One region of the Xanthomonas sp. NCPPB 1132 genome, then DNA from elsewhere that is predicted to be linked to it. Evidence: riboswitches for the same ligand, from Rfam matches in the RefSeq annotation. Region 1 holds a riboswitch; each other region holds the start of a gene.
What was found. Region 1 has a riboswitch for cobalamin ahead of btuB (TonB-dependent vitamin B12 receptor). Riboswitches for the same ligand answer to the same signal wherever they lie in the genome.
Positions count from the first base shown of each region.

Region 2: it holds a riboswitch for cobalamin, as region 1 does, so the genes downstream of both, metE (5-methyltetrahydropteroyltriglutamate--homocysteine S-methyltransferase) here and btuB (TonB-dependent vitamin B12 receptor) in region 1, are expected to answer to the same signal.
Region 3: it holds a riboswitch for cobalamin, as region 1 does, so the genes downstream of both, AC1G9L_RS01540 (ribonucleoside-diphosphate reductase subunit alpha) here and btuB (TonB-dependent vitamin B12 receptor) in region 1, are expected to answer to the same signal.

Region 1 is NZ_CM152819.1:744,172-749,239, forward strand. Features, by position in the region: gene AC1G9L_RS03315 (IS5 family transposase) at 1-397, opposite strand, end outside; gene btuB (TonB-dependent vitamin B12 receptor) at 545-2,416, opposite strand; cobalamin riboswitch at 2,531-2,748, opposite strand; gene AC1G9L_RS03325 (TfoX/Sxy family protein) at 2,774-3,202, opposite strand; gene AC1G9L_RS03330 (GAF domain-containing protein) at 3,199-3,681, opposite strand; gene bioD (dethiobiotin synthase) at 3,802-4,491, shown strand; gene AC1G9L_RS03340 (phasin family protein) at 4,760-5,068, opposite strand, start outside.
Region 2 is NZ_CM152819.1:375,964-381,031, forward strand. Features, by position in the region: gene AC1G9L_RS01600 (choice-of-anchor X domain-containing protein) at 1-656, opposite strand, end outside; gene metE (5-methyltetrahydropteroyltriglutamate--homocysteine S-methyltransferase) at 895-3,186, opposite strand; cobalamin riboswitch at 3,398-3,651, opposite strand; gene dusA (tRNA dihydrouridine(20/20a) synthase DusA) at 3,795-4,814, shown strand.
Region 3 is NZ_CM152819.1:359,110-364,177, forward strand. Features, by position in the region: gene AC1G9L_RS01525 (ATP-binding protein) at 1-134, opposite strand, end outside; gene ompR (osmolarity response regulator transcription factor OmpR) at 131-859, opposite strand; gene AC1G9L_RS01535 (hypothetical protein) at 1,038-1,565, shown strand; cobalamin riboswitch at 1,753-1,971, shown strand; gene AC1G9L_RS01540 (ribonucleoside-diphosphate reductase subunit alpha) at 2,152-4,566, shown strand; gene AC1G9L_RS01545 (ribonucleotide-diphosphate reductase subunit beta) at 4,674-5,068, shown strand, end outside.

The sequences.
Region 1 (5,068 bases):
ACCCAGCACGTTGCAATTGCTCACCGATCGCCGTGCTGATGTCGCCCATCAGATCCTTGGTCTTGAGCCGTTCGCGCCACACCCAGATCGTCTTGGCGTCGGGCACCTTGCCGCTGTGTTCCAGTCCAAGGAATTGCTGGAAGCTGCGCCGATCCAGCACCTGATACTCCAGCGCATCGTCGGAGAGGTTGTACAACTGCTGCAACAGCAGCAGCTTGATCATCATCTGCGTCGGCCAAGCCGGACGGCCGCCGCGCTTGCCGGTACCCAAGGACAGCTTCGCGTCTACGGCGTGAGCAATCCCGGCAAAGTCGATATGCCGTGACAGCAGAGCCAGAGGATCGCCGATCTGCTGCCGCTTGGCTTCGCGTTCGTGGCCGGCAAACAGGCTGATCATCGTGGCGTCCTCGGCGTGTTCTCCAGACCAATGATGCCAAAGGTGGGGTTTTTAGAGGTGCCCTGAAGCCGCTCCCACGAAAAGACGCGTGTGATGTCCGAGCTGTCGCGTCGCGCCACGCCTTCCGGCACAGCGCGACGCATGGCGTCAGCGCGCCGCCGGCGCGTAGCGCAGGGTCAGCGCGTATTCGCGGCCCGGCTGGTTGTACCAGTTCACCGTCTGGTAGTCGCGATCGAACACGTTGCTGGCCTTGGCCTGCAGCGTCCAGTCCGGGGTGAACGCGTATTCCGCGCGCAGGTCGACGGTGCCGTAGCCGGCCAGGCGCACGCGGTTGGCCGCGTCGTCGAAGCGGTGGCCGCTGCCGAACACGGTGACGCCGAGCTTGACCGGGCCGATGCCGCGGTCCACGTCCAGGCGTGCGGTGTTCTGCGCGCGGCGCGCCAGCCAGTTGTCGCGGTTGTCGCCGTCGCTGCGGTTGCGCGGATCGGTGTGGCTCAGCTGCGCCGACAGTTCCCAGCCGGCCAGCAGCGCATAGCCGGTCAGTTCGGCGCCGCGGATGCGCGCTTCGTCCACGTTCACCGGCAGGAAGCTGATCGCGTCGTAGGAGATCAGGTCCTTGACCCGGGTCTCATAGGCGTTGAAGGTCCAGTTCCAGCTGTCGGCATACTGCGCAATGCCGAGGTTGCCGCTCTTGGAACGTTCCGGCTTCAACGCCGGATTGCCGGCGAACGGGTAGTACAGGTCGTTGAAGGTCGGCGCCTTGAAGCCGGTGCCGACGCTGGCGGTGAGCTTGAGGCCATGCGCCAGTGCCAGGCCCCAGCCGAGGCTGCCGGTGGTGTGCTCGCCGAACTGTTCGTTGTCGTCGCTGCGCACGCTGGCCTGCACCTGCTGCGCGCCGAAGCGGCCCTGGTACTCGGCGAACACGCCGGTGTTGTCACGGCTGTCGACGTCGAAGGCGGTGGTGCTGGTGACGTGCTCGCGCTGCCAGTCGCTGCCGACGCTGAGCAGATGGCCTTCGGCCAGGCTGATGTCGCCCTGCAGCGCGGCGGTGTCGCGGCGGCTGTCGAAGGTGCTGATGAAGCTGCGGGTGCGCGCGCCCGGCGCACGGTAGTAGCTGTCGGCGTCGTCGACGTTGCGGCCCAGTTGCGCGGCCAGGTGCAGGCGATCGGAGGGCGTCCAGTCGAGCTTGCCGCTGAACACCTGCTGGGTGTTGTCGGCCTCGTTGCCGGCGAACAGCGGATCGCCGTCGTATTCGTTGCGGCTGTCGATGTTCAGCGCCTGGCCCTCGATGCGCAGCGTGTCAGTGAGGGCGTAGCCGCCGCGCGCGCTCAGCGAGACGTTGCGGTAGCCGTCGCGGTCGGGTTGGTCGACGAAGCAGCCGGCGAACAGCGTGGCCGAGCCATTGCAGGCATTGATGCCGTCGGTCTTCTGGTAGCCGCCCTGCACGGCCAGCCAGCCGCGCTCGCCGCGGTTACTGAAGCCGGCGCCGGCCTCGCGCAGGCCATGGCTGCCGCCGCCCAGGCTCAGGTTCTGCTGGAAGCCCTGGCCACCGCGGCGGGTGAAGATCTGGATGACGCCGCCGATCGCGTCGGAGCCGTACAGGCTCGAGCGCGGGCCGCGCACGATCTCGATGCGCTCGATCTGGCTCAGCGGCAGGTCCTGGAACGCGGCCAGGCCGGCGCTGGCCGAGCCGATGCGCACGCCGTCCACCAGCACCAGCACGTGGTCCGATTCGCTGCCGCGCAGGTTCAGCGTGGTCAGCTTGCCCAGGCCGCCCTGGTTGGAGACGCCGATGCCGGCGCGGCCCTGCAGCAGCTGCGCCAGCGACGTGGCCTGGCTGCGCTCGATCTCGGCGCGGTCGATGACCTGCGCCGGCACCACGCTGTCCTCCACCGAGATCTGGGTGCGGGTGGCGGTGACCAGGACCTGGTCGAGGTCGGTGGCGGCATCGGCGGCGTGGGCCAGCGCGGGCAGGGACAGGGCGGACGCGATCGCGACCGAAAGCAGGCGGGACGACATGGGTGGCAACTCCGGCGCGCGGCTGCGCGCTGTGACGGCAAGGGAGTCGCGAACGGAAGGTGCAAGCGGACGGCGCCGGACACGGCGCGGCACGCCGCGACGCCCTCCGCATCGCAACCAGTGAACTGCAAGGCCGGTCTCCGGGCTGGCGATCAGGGAGGTGGACCTCCCGGCTGCGACGCCTTCCCATGCCCGGGGCACAGTGGCGCAGGTCGTCAGCGCGGATCGCTTACCGTTGCGGGGGCAGCGCCGGCCTTGTCGCAAGACGCACCGGCTTCCCGTTTCAACCCGCTGGCCGGAGCCGGCGGGTCACCTTGAAGCGGCGCGATTGTACGCGATCGCCGCTGCCCGCGCGGCTCAGTCTGCGTGTGCGCCGTGGCCGTCGTCGTCGCCGTGATGGTCGCCCACCGGGGTGTCGTGCGGGTCCTGCGCGTAGGCGCCGTCGGCGTCATCGTCGCCGCGCGCGTCGTCGCGGTCGAAATGGGTGGTCGCCACCGGCCCGGCGACCGGCAGGCCGCGCTGCGCCGGCAGCGCCGCCGTCGCGGCTTCCAGCTCGCCCAGCAACTGCGCGCGCCGCGCCTCGGACAGTTCCTGCCAGTGGCAGCCGCTGAGCGCGCCTTCCAGCGAATACAGCAGGTTGAGGCTGGGTTTGAAGCCGGCGCGCTTGACCTTGACGAAGGCGCCGACCGCGCCGGCCGCCTCCAGGTCCTGCTGCGTGCGCACGCCGACCTGGCGCAGCCACGCCGCGCTCTTGGGGCCGATGTTGCGCAGCTTGGTGGTGCTCATCGCAGGCTGTCGACGAAGACCTGGGCGATCGCTTCCAGGCCGCGCTGATCGTCGGCGTCGAAGCGGGCCAGGTCGGGGCTGTCCAGATCGAACACGCCCACCAGCGCGCTGTCGCGCAGCAGCGGCACCACCAGTTCCGAACGCGAGGCCGCATCGCAGGCGATGTGCCCGGGGAAGGCCTCCACGTCGTCGATGCGCTGGGTCTGGCCGCTGCTGGCGGCCGCACCGCACACGCCCTTGTGCAGCGGAATGCGCACGCAGGCCGGCAGGCCCTGGAACGGCCCGACCACCAGTTCCTTGCCGTCGTAGAAGTAGAAACCGACCCAGTTCAGCCGCGGCAGCGCGTGGTACACCAGCGCGGCCAGGTTGGCGGCATTGGCGATGCGGTCGGGCTCCCCGGCGACCAGGGCGCGGGCCTGGTCGAGCAACTGGGCGTACTGTTCCGGCTTGCTGCCGGTGAGCGAGGACGAGGCGAACATCGCGCGAGTCTAGCAGCGCGCTGCGTCCGCCGGCACCGCGGCGGCTGACGCGCGCGGCGCGCCCGGCTATCCTGCGCGCCGCCGCGCGTCCCGCCGGCCAACCGACAGGGTTTCGCTTGCATGGCTGTTTCCGCCTTCTACGTCACCGGCACCGATACCGGCATCGGCAAGACCATCGCCAGCACCGCGCTGCTGCACGCCCTGCGCGCGCGCGGCCAGCGCGCGGTGGGGATGAAGCCGGTGGCCAGCGGCTGCACGCTCGAGGCCGACGGCTGGCGCAACGAGGACGCGCTGGCGCTGCAGGATGCGAGCGCGCCGCGCCCGCACTACGACGATCTCAATCCGTACGCGCTGCCGTTGCCGCTGGCGCCGGAACTGGCCGCCGCCGATGCCGGCGTGCAGCTGGAGCTGGCGCCGATCGCGGCCGCGTTCGACCGCCTGCGCGCGCAGGCCGACGTGGTGGTGGTGGAAGGCGTCGGCGGCTGGGCGGCGCCGCTGTCGGCGACGCTGGACCAGGCCGATCTGGCGCGCGCGCTGCGGCTGCCGGTGGTGCTGGTGGTTGGCCTGCGCCTGGGCTGCCTCAACCACGCCCGGCTCAGCGCCGCGGCGATCGCCGCCGACGGCCTTCAGTGCATCGGCTGGATCGGCAACGAGATCGATCCGGCGATGGAGCGCATCGACGACAACATGGCGATGCTGCGCACGCGCCTGCCGATGCCGTGTTGGGGGCGGTTGCCGTACCGGCCGCAACCGCAGGCCGAGCAGTTGGCGGCGCAGTTGCAGCCGTGGGCGGGCATGTCGCCGGACTGATCGACTGCCGGGCGGGTTGTGTGGGAGGGGCTTCAGTTCCGACGCCTCACCAACCAAGCATCGGTGCCGACGCTCTTCCTGCAAGAAAGACAGAAGCGCCACAGCGCACGGGATCAACCAATCCCGAATCCCCACTCCCAAATCCCACCCACAAAAAAAGGCCCGGTAGAGGGAGGGATCTACCGGGCCTTGGGGTTGCACGGGGGGAGGGACCCATGCAGACCGAGGGTGCGTCGGGCGGCGGACCGCAGCGACGTCGAATCGGGTGCTACTTCGCGGCGGGCTTGGCCTTGGGCGCGGCCTGTTCGGTCGCCGCCTCGAACTGGTGCTTGGCGAGCTGGCCGATGGCCTCGGAGGTCTTCAGGCCCAGGCCGAACACTTCCTGGTTGGCCGTGGCCAGCCGCTCGAAGTTGTCGCGGGCGATCTGCAGGCCCTTCGGCCACAGCGCCTGCACGGTGCCCAGGTCGCGCGCCTCGGTCAGTTCGCCGAGGAAGCCGGTGGTGGCCGACACGTTCTTCTCGAAGGTCTTCAACTGCACGCCGAACACGCTCTCGGCGCTCTCCAGCGCCAGTCGGTT
Region 2 (5,068 bases), 370 kb from region 1:
ATGCGGCCGCTGCCGGCGCTGCGCGCCAGCGACACGCTGCCCTGCGCATCGATGCCGCCGAGCAGGGCGGTCAGGCCGATACGCTGGCCGCGCTGCAGTTGCGCGCGGTCGCTGGGATAGGACGCCAGTTGCGTGCGCGGGTCGCCTTCCATCAGCACATAGCCGCGCTGCGCCGTGTTGCTGCCATCGGCCTGAAGGGTCAGGGTCCAGTCGCCGTTGGCGGCGCTGTCCACGTGGTACTCGCGAGCCGGCAGCGCGGCGCCGCCGGCGCCCAGTTGGGTGGCCTTGGCGCTGGGCGCGAGCATCGGCATGGCGGCAGCGGTGCCCATGCGTGCGCTGGCCGTGGCCGGTGCGCTCAGGCGCGGCTGCCAATCGTGTTCGCCGGACAACACCACGAAGCGCAGCTTGCCGTTCTCCACTGGCAGGGTGGTCTGCCATTGCGCCGGGCCATTGCTGCGCGCGGCGGAGAATTCCACCGGCAGCAACGCGCTCTTGGACAGGATCGCCGCTTCCGCCGGGGCGGGTGCGCGCATCTGCGCGAACTCCTCGGGCGGTCCGGCCAATTGTTTGGGAATCAGTTCGGCCGCGTGCAGTGCGGCGGCGGGGACGACGAGACACAGGACGCAGACGGCGGACAGGTTCGACAGCTTCGGCATGACGCGCTCTCCCTGGCGGTGCTGAGAAGCAGACGTACATGCCGGAGCCGCGACGCAGTGCGCCGCCGGCAGCACGTCGGCGAGGACGCAGCGCCCCCTCGCCACGCGTTCGCCTCCGGTTATAGCCAGCGCACATTGCCGGACAAAGACGCAATGCAGCAATGCGCGCCGAACTGGGATGCCGGACATGCTGCAACCATCGCGATGCCCGGCGCACGTGGCGCCGGGCATCGCCAGGTCACGCCGCCTGCGCGTGCTGGCTGCGCAACTGCTGCGCCGCCGCCACCATCGCCTGCAGCGCGTTGCGGGTTTCCGCCCAGCCGCGGGTCTTCAGCCCGCAATCCGGATTGACCCACAGTTGCTGCGGATCCAGCACAGCACGCGCCTTCTCCAGCAACTCCACCATCTCCTGCGTGCTCGGCACGCGCGGCGAGTGGATGTCGTACACGCCCGGCCCGATCGCGTTCGGGTAGCGGAAGCGCACGAAGGCATCCAGCAGTTCCATGCGCGAGCGTGAGGTCTCGATCGAGATCACGTCCGCGTCCATCGCCGCCACCGCCTCGATGATGTCGTTGAACTCCGAGTAGCACATGTGGGTGTGGATCTGCGTGGCATCGCGCACGCCGGCCGCGGCGATGCGGAAGCACTGCACCGCCCAGTCCAGGTACGCCTGCCAGTCGGCGCGACGCAGTGGCAGGCCTTCGCGGATCGCCGGCTCGTCGATCTGGATCACGCCGATGCCGGCCGCCTCCAGGTCGCGCACCTCGTCGCGCAGCGCCAGCGCGATCTGCCGGCAGGTCTGCGCCCGTTCCTGGTCGTCGCGCACGAACGACCACTGCAGCACCGTCACCGGCCCGGTCAGCATGCCCTTCATCGGCCGCTCGGTCAGCGACTGCGCGTAGGTGGTCCAGCGCAGCGTCATCGGTGCCGGGCGCTGCACGTCGCCGTAGATGATCGGCGGCTTCACGCAGCGCGAGCCGTAGCTCTGCACCCAGCCGTGGCGGGTGAAGGCGAAGCCGTCCAACTGCTCGCCGAAGTATTCGACCATGTCGTTGCGCTCGAACTCGCCGTGCACCAGCACGTCCAGCCCCAGGTGCTCCTGCGCACGCACGCAGCGTTCGGTCTCGGCGGCCAGGAACGCGTCGTACGCGGCATCGTCGAGCTTGCCGGCCTTGTGCTGCGCACGCACCTGCCGCACCTGCTCGGTCTGCGGGAACGAGCCGATGGTGGTGGTCGGATACAGCGGCAGCCGCAGCGCCGCCTGCTGCGCCTGCCGGCGCTGCGCGTACGGCGACTGCCGGCGGCCGGCGTCGTCGGTCAGCGCGTCCACCCGCCGCGCCACCTCGGCGCGGTGCACGCGGGTCGAAGCGCGACGGCTGGCCAGCGCTTCGCGCGCCGCATCCAGCGCGGCCTGCGCCTGCGGCTGGTCGTCCAGCGCATCGGCCAGGGTGCGCAGTTCCTGCAGCTTCTGCCTGGCGAAGGCCAGCCAGCCGACCAGTTCGCGGTCCAGCCTGGTCTCCTGCTGCAGATCCACCGGCACGTGCAGCAGCGAGCACGAGGGCGCCAGCCACAGCCGCTCGCGGCCGACATGGCCGGCGGCGTAGCGGGCCAGGGTCAGCGCGTTGTCCAGCGGCGTACGCCACACGTTGCGGCCGTTGACCAGGCCAGCGGAGAGCACGCGCCCGGCCGGCAGCGCCTGCAGCACCGCGTCCAGCTGCGCCACGCCACGCACCAGGTCCACGTGCACGCCGTCCACCGGCAACGCCATCGCCAGGTCGAGGTTGTCGCCCAGCTCGCCGAAGTAGCTGGTCAGCAGCAGTTTCGGCCGCACCGCCTGTGCCAGGACGTCATACGCGCGGCGATAGGCGGCGCGTGCGGCCTCGTCCAGGTCCAGCACCAGCGCCGGTTCGTCGAGCTGCACCCAGCCGGCGCCGGCCGCATGCAGGCGCTGCAGCAGTTCGGCGTACACAGGCAGCAGGCTGTCCAGCAGCGCCCAGCGGTCGCTGCCGTCCACGGTCTTGGACAGCGCCAGGAAGGTCACCGGCCCGATCAGCACCGGCCGGGTCTGGATGCCCTGCGCCTTGGCTTCCAGGAATTCCACCACCGGCTTGTCGCCGCGCAGGCGGAAGTGCTGGCGCCGTGCCAGCTCCGGCACCAGGTAGTGGTAGTTGGTGTCGAACCACTTGGTCATTTCCAGCGCATGCAGGTCCAGGCCGTGTTCCTGCGTGCCGCGCGCCATCGCGAAGTAGCCGGCCAGCGGATCGGCATCGGCCAGCGCGCGGTAGCGTTGCGGGATCGCATCGAACAGGAAGGCGGTGTCGAGCATCGCGTCGTACAGGCTGAAGTCGTTGCTGGGCGGCACGTCCACCCCGGCGTCGCGTTGCAGTTGCCAGTGGCGCAGGCGCAGCTCGCGTGCGGTGTCCTGCAGTTGCGCGCCGTCGATGTCGCGGCGCCAGTAGCGTTCCAGCGCCTGCTTGAGCTCGCGCCGCGCACCGATGCGCGGGAAGCCCAGGTTTGTCACGATCGTCATGTTGCGTTTCCTCATTGCGTTCAAGGGCATTGAGGAACGAAGGAACCGCGCGCCGCGCGCCCCGTTCGCACGGACCGCCCGCCACGCCAGCGACCTTCGCCCCCGCGGGCGAACCGGTACCGCGCGGGCAGGCGGACGGCGCGGCGCGGCGCAAGGCCGGGTCGCGGTCCGGCCGCCTCCCCGCGGAGGCGCCAGGTCGAATCGGAGGACGCACGGTCCTCCGGCCGGGGCCGGTATTCGGGCTGATGGACACGCGCACCACGTTGGCTGCGCACCTACTGTCCGTCGCTTCCCAGGCCGGCATGCGCCGGCCCAGTGCCATTGACGGAGGTCGTTTCCATTCACCGCTGCGGGGCAGCTCCGGAATGGGCAGGCGCTTGCGGCGCCAGCCGTCACCGGATTCCCGTTTAAATTCATCCCTTCATCCGAATGAAGCGATGAATACCTTCGGCGAGCGCACGATAGGCCGGATGCGGCGGGCGGTCAAGGGCCAGGTGTGTTTTGCGGGCTCGGCCCGGCAGCGTTTGTCGCGAACGTGTAAGCTATTGATCCCTAAGCCAATGACCTGGCGCTGCGGCTTGTGCCGACGGCGCCCGTCCGCCGTGCCGATGATGCTTCCGCTCCCCGCCGCCGATCTCCCCGCGCGCTACGCCGCCTCGCTGCGGCTGTCCGTGGCGCCGATGATGGACTGGACCGACCGCCATTGCCGGGTGTTCCATCGGCTGCTGGCGCCGTCGGCGCGGCTGTACACTGAGATGGTGCACGCCAATGCGGTGGTGCTGGGCGATCGCGCGCGGCTGCTGGATTTCGATGCGTCCGAGCATCCGCTGGCCCTGCAGCTCGGCGGCAGCGAGCCGGCGCTGTTGGCGCAGGCGGCGCGGATCGGCCAGGACTGGGGCTACGACGAGATCAACCTCAATTGCGGCTGCCCGTCCGACCGGGTGCAGGCCGGGCGCTTTGGGGCCTGCCTGATGCGCGAGCCGGCGCTGGTCGCCGAGTGCGTGGCGGCGATGGTCGCGGCGGTGGACATCCCGGTGACGGTGAAATGCCGGCTGGGCGTGGATCAGGACGACGACTACGCGGTGTTCCTGGCCTTTGTCGACCAGGTCGCCGCGGCCGGCTGCGGGCTGTTCGTGGTGCACGCGCGCAACGCCTGGCTGCAGGGCCTGTCGCCGAAGGAGAACCGCGAAGTGCCGCCGCTGCGCTACGACTGGGCGCACCGGCTCAAGCGCGAGCGGCCGCAACTGCAGGTGGTGCTCAACGGTGGCCTGGCTGCGGTGGAGACGGCGCAGGCGCAGTTGCAGGCGGTGGACGGGGTGATGCTGGGCCGCGCCGCCTACCACGACCCCTACGTCCTGCACCGGCTGGACGCGGCCCTGACCGGCGCCGCTCTGCGCCCGCGCGCGGAACTGCTGCGCGCGCTGCGTCCCTACGTCGAGGCACGCCTGGCCGAAGGCCTGGCGCTCAAGCACATCACCCGGCACCTGCTCGGGCTGTTCCACGGCCAGCCCGGCGGGCGTACCTTCCGCCAAGTGCTCAGCGAAGGGGCGCACCGCCCCGGGGCCGATTGGGCGCTGCTGGAGCAGGCGCTGGCGGTCACCGACGGGGCGGCGCGCGCCGCGGCCTGACCCGATCCAGGGAGCGTCTTCGGACCGCAGCTGCTGCGTGGTGGCGGGCCGTCATCACCTTCGCGCAGAGGCGTCCGACGACATCGTGGCCTGCTCGGTGGTGGACCCGGATCCCACTTTCCCCCTGCTCGTTCAGGGAGTCCGTTCAGGGTCTGGCGACTAGTCTCTGCCTGCTGGGAGACGCTCTGAAGCACCTGCCGAGGGCCTCTCCAGATCGCTGGCGCGGCCCTTGCATCGGCCTTCCACAGGTTCAT
Region 3 (5,068 bases), 390 kb from region 1:
GGCCGCAACGCCAGTTCGCGGCCGAGCAGCAGCGCCAGCAGGCCGGCGCCGGCCAGCACCAGCGCGATCACCAGCGCCAGTTGCCCGAACAGGCTGCGCGGCCAGCCGCTGGCGCGGAAGGCAGGCGCGCTCATGCCTGCGGCTCCGGCGGTACGTACACATAGCCCACGCCCCACACCGTCTGGATCAGCCGCGGCGTGCGCACGTCGTCTTCCAGCAGCTTGCGCAGCCGCGCCACGATCACGTCGATGCTGCGGCCCAGCGGCTCGTGTTCGCGGCCGTGCGCCAGGCTGGACAGGCGGTCGCGGCTCAGCGGCTGCTGTGGGTGCCGCAGCAGCACCGACAGCACCGCGAACTCGGCGGTGGTGAGCTTCAGCGGTTCGCCGTCGCGGCGCAGCTCGCGCCGTCCCAGGTGCAGGCGGAAGCGGCCGAAGCCGATCTCGCCGCCGTCCGGCTGCGGCGCGCCGGCGCCGCCCGGGCGGGTACGGCGCAGCACCGCGCGGATCCGCGCCAGCAGCTCGCGCGGGTTGACCGGCTTGGGCAGGTAGTCGTCGGCGCCGATCTCCAGGCCGACGATGCGGTCGATCTCGTCGCCCTTGGCGGTCAGCATCACGATCGGGGTGTGGTCGCCCTGGCCGCGCAGGCGTCGGCAGATCTCCAGGCCGTTCTCGCCGGGCAGCATCAGGTCCAGCACCACCAGATCATAGTGGCCGCGCGCCAGCGCCTGCTGCAGTTGCATGCCGTCGGCCACCGCCTTGACCGCGAAGCCCTGGCTTTCCAGGTAGCGGCACAGCAGGGCGCGCAGGCGGTCGTCGTCGTCGACCAGCAGCAGGCGGGGAGCGGGCGCGGCATCGTGCATGGACGCCACTATCGGCTGCGCCGCGGCCTGGCGGCAACGGCGATGGCGGCGCATCTGTAAGCGGATGTTTCCGCCGTGGCCTGCGGCAACATCCGCTGGCCGATCCGGCGCCCCGCGCGCCGGCGCCGTGACTACGGTGATGCCTGGCAGCACGCCGCTGCCGTCACCGGAGAACGCCATGTCGCTGTCCCCTCGCACCACCTCCTTGCTGCTGGCGCTGGCCGCCGGCGTCCTGGCCGTGCCCAGCGCCCAGGCACGCGAGCACACCCGCACGCGCAGCGCCGGCGGCGCCGATGGCGCCCGCCACGCGGCCGTGCAGGCCAGCGCCAGCGGCGCCCACGGCAGCGTGCAGCGCGCCCGCCAATGGCAGGCCGACGGCCAGGGCAACGCCAGCGCCAGCAGCGCCGCCACCCGCACGACGGCCGCCGGCGGCAGCGCCACGCGCCAGGGCAGTGCCGAGCGCAACGCCGACGGCAGCGCCAGCCGCCAGGGCAGCGCCAGCGTGCAAGGCGCCGACGGCGCCAGTGCCAGCAGCAGCGGCAGCCTGGCCCGCGCCGCCGACGGCACGCTCAGTGGCAACCGCCAGAGCAGCGTCGCGGGTACACAGGGCAGCTACCAGGGCAGCACCAGCGTGCAGGACGGCAGTGTCGTCCACACCGGCACCTGCACCGACGCCAGCGGCGCGGTGGTGCCGTGCCGGCCCTAGGACAGGCGGCGGTGGTGGGGCCGTCCGGGGGCGCCAACGCCCGTGTTTGCGGCCGGCTTCACGACCCCGTCACGGCCGCGAACGGCCGTCGCGGCCGGGCCGGAATCGGCCGCCCGCGGCAAACCGTTGCCAGGCTTAGGTTTTCGTAATTCCACCCATATTTAGCGTTGACGTGGCCGACCGACCCCACTATCTTGGGGTGGTCGGTTCCGGCGGCCACAAGCCGCGGGATCAAAAGGGAAGCCGGTGCGGCGTGCCAACGCCAACTCCGGCGCTGCCCCGCAGCGGTAATTGGGAACGAACCCGTCATCCGCACTGAGGCGCCCGCCTTGGGAAGCGACGGGCTAGGAACCGGCCACGGCCGTTGCCCATCAGCCCGAAGACCTGCCGACAGCCGCGCGAAGCACACCGCGCGGCGCCGACCGCGCGCTCTCCGGGGGGAGAGGGTCGGTGCAGCGATGACCGCCCGCAGGCCCGGTGCCTGCGCCGTTTGCAGTCTTCGCGACACCGCCCGCCACCTGCGAACCCGGTCGGACCGCTGCCTGCGAGGGTCGGGCGGCCGCGTGCACCACGCTTGGAGACCTTCATGAGCCAGACCCACAGCCTGCCGGCCACCGCGTCCGTCGACGCCGCCGTCGACCCCACGACCGCTGCCGCCACTGCCCAGCCGGAGCCGACGGCCAGCAGCGAGCCGAGCAACGACCAGCGCGCCGTGACCTGGATCGTCAAGGACGGCGGCAACCGCCGCATGGCCTTCGACCGCTCGCGCCTGCAGCGCACCCTGGACCGGATCCACGCCGAGTTCCCGCAGCTGGACGTGAGCGACTACGAGCGCAAGGCCTTCGCCTTCATCGAGAAGAAGGAAAGCCTGTCGGCCGACGACATGGTCGACTACCTGATCCGCGAGGCCGAGTCGCGCGTGGACATCGCCACGCCGGAGTGGGAGTACTTCGCCGCGCGCCTGTACCTGGACCGCCTGTACAAGCGCGCCAGCAAGAACCGTTTCTACGATGCCGGCGAGAAGTACGGCTCCTACGTCGGCCTGCAGGAAAGCCTGGCCGACCGTGGCGTGTACTCGATCGACATCCTCAAGAACTACTCCAAGGACGAGCTGGCCGAAGCCGGCCGCATGATCGATCCGGAGCGCGACAAGCTGTTCGCCTACAACGGCCTGTACCTGCTGGCCACGCGCTACCTGGCCACCGACAACTCGCGCAAGGTGTACGAACTGCCGCAGGAGCGCTGGCTGACCATCGCCCTGTACCTGATGCAGGACGAGAAGCCGCGCGAGCGCCGCATGCAGTTGGTCGGCGAGGCCTACTGGGCGCTGTCCAACCTGTACATGACCGTGGCCACGCCGACCCTGGCCAACGCCGGCAAGATCGGCGGGCAGTTGTCGAGCTGCTTCATCGACACCGTCGACGACAGCCTGCAGGGCATCTACGACTCCAACACCGACGTGGCGCGCGTGTCCAAGCACGGCGGCGGCGTCGGCGCCTACCTGGGCTACGTGCGTTCGTCCGGCTCGGCGATCCGCGGGGTGAAGAACTCCAGCGGCGGCGTGGTGCCGTGGATCAAGCAGCTCAACAACACCGCCGTGTCGGTGGACCAGCTCGGCCAGCGCAAGGGCGCCATCGCCGTGTACCTGGACATCTGGCACCGCGACATCGAGGCGTTCCTGGACCTGCGCCTGAACAACGGCGACCAGCGCCTGCGCGCGCACGACGTGTTCACCGCGGTGTGCGTGCCGGACATCTTCATGGAAGCGGTGGAGCGCCGCGGCGAGTGGTACCTGTTCGACCCGCACGAGGTGAAGGAGGTCAAGGGCTGGTACCTGCAGGACTTCTTCGACGAGAAGCGCGGCGAAGGCAGCTTCCGCGCCCGCTACGAGGAAGTGGTGGCCGACGAGCGCATCGGCCGCAAGGTGGTCAAGGCCATCGACATGTTCAAGCGGATCATGGTCAGCCAGCTGGAGACCGGCAACCCGTTCATGTTCTATCGCGACGAAGTCAATCGCATGAACCCGAACAAGCACCAGGGCATGGTGTATTCCAGCAACCTGTGCACCGAGATCCTGCAGAACATGAGCCCGACGCGGGTCATCCAGGAGATGATCAGCGGCGACCAGATCGTCACCACCAAGCAGGCCGGCGACTTCGTCGTGTGCAACCTGTCCTCGGTGAACCTGGGCCGCGCGGTCACCGCGCAGCCGGACCTGCTGTCGCCGGACATCCTGGAGCGGCTGATCCGCGTCCAGGTGCGCATGCTCGACAACGTCATCGACCTCAACGAGCTGCCGGTGCCGCAGGCCACCATCACCAACCAGAAGTACCGCGCGATCGGCCTGGGCACCTTCGGCTGGCACCACCTGCTGGCGCAGAAGGGCATCGACTGGAATTCGCCGGACGCCGAGGCCTACAGCGATTCGCTGTACGAGCGCATCAACTACCTGACCATCCAGGCGAGCCTGGCGCTGGCCAAGGAGAAGGGCGCGTACAAGGTGTTCAAGGGCAGCGACTGGCAGAACGGCGAGTACTTCACCAAGCGCGGCTACGACAGCGCCGAGTGGCAGGAACTGGCCGCGCAGGTGAGCGTGCACGGCGTGCGCAACGCCTGGATGGTGGCGGTGGCGCCGAACATGAGCACCGCGCAGATCGCCGGCTCCACCGCGTCGATCGACCCGATCTACAGCGCGTTCTACTACGAAGAGAAGAAGGACTTCCGCCGTCCGGTGGTGGCGCCGGGGCTGACCGTGGACACCTATCCGTACTACGAGAAGGGCGCCTACAAGGTCGACCAATTCGCCAGCGTGCGCCAGAACGCGCGCCGCCAGCGTCACGTCGACCAGTCGATCAGCTTCAACTTCTACGTGCCCAGCGGCATCCGCGCCAGCACCCTGCTGGACCTGCACATGACCGCGTGGAAGGAAGGCCTGAAGACCACGTACTACGTGCGTTCCAACGACATCGACATCAGCGAGTGCGAGTGGTGCTCGAGCTGATCGCCGGCGTCTGACGCCCGCGCCGCGCGGCAGGCCTGTCCTGCCGCGCGCGTTCCGTATTCCCGCGCCGACCGCCGGCGCCGTTCACCGACTACCAAAGCACATCCATGGCCATCGCGCTCGACCGCATCAAGATCCTCGAACCGCTGCACCCCAACCGTTCCACCGGCATCATCAACGGCACCACCAGCGGCATCCTCAACTGGAACGACATCCCGTACCCGTCCTTCTACCGGGCGTACAAGGAGCTGTCGACCAACTTCTGGATCCCCGACGAAGTGGACATGAAGGGCGATGCCAAGCAGTACGGGGAGCTGTCGGCGCGCGAGAAGAACGCCTACGACTCGATCATCGGCCTGCTGGCCACGCTGGATTCGCCGCAGACGCGCTTCATCTACAACGTCGCCGAATACATCACCGACCCGGCCGCGCACGCCAATGCCGCGATCATCGGCCAGCAGGAAGTGATCCACAACGAGAGCTACTCGTACGTGCTGGCCTC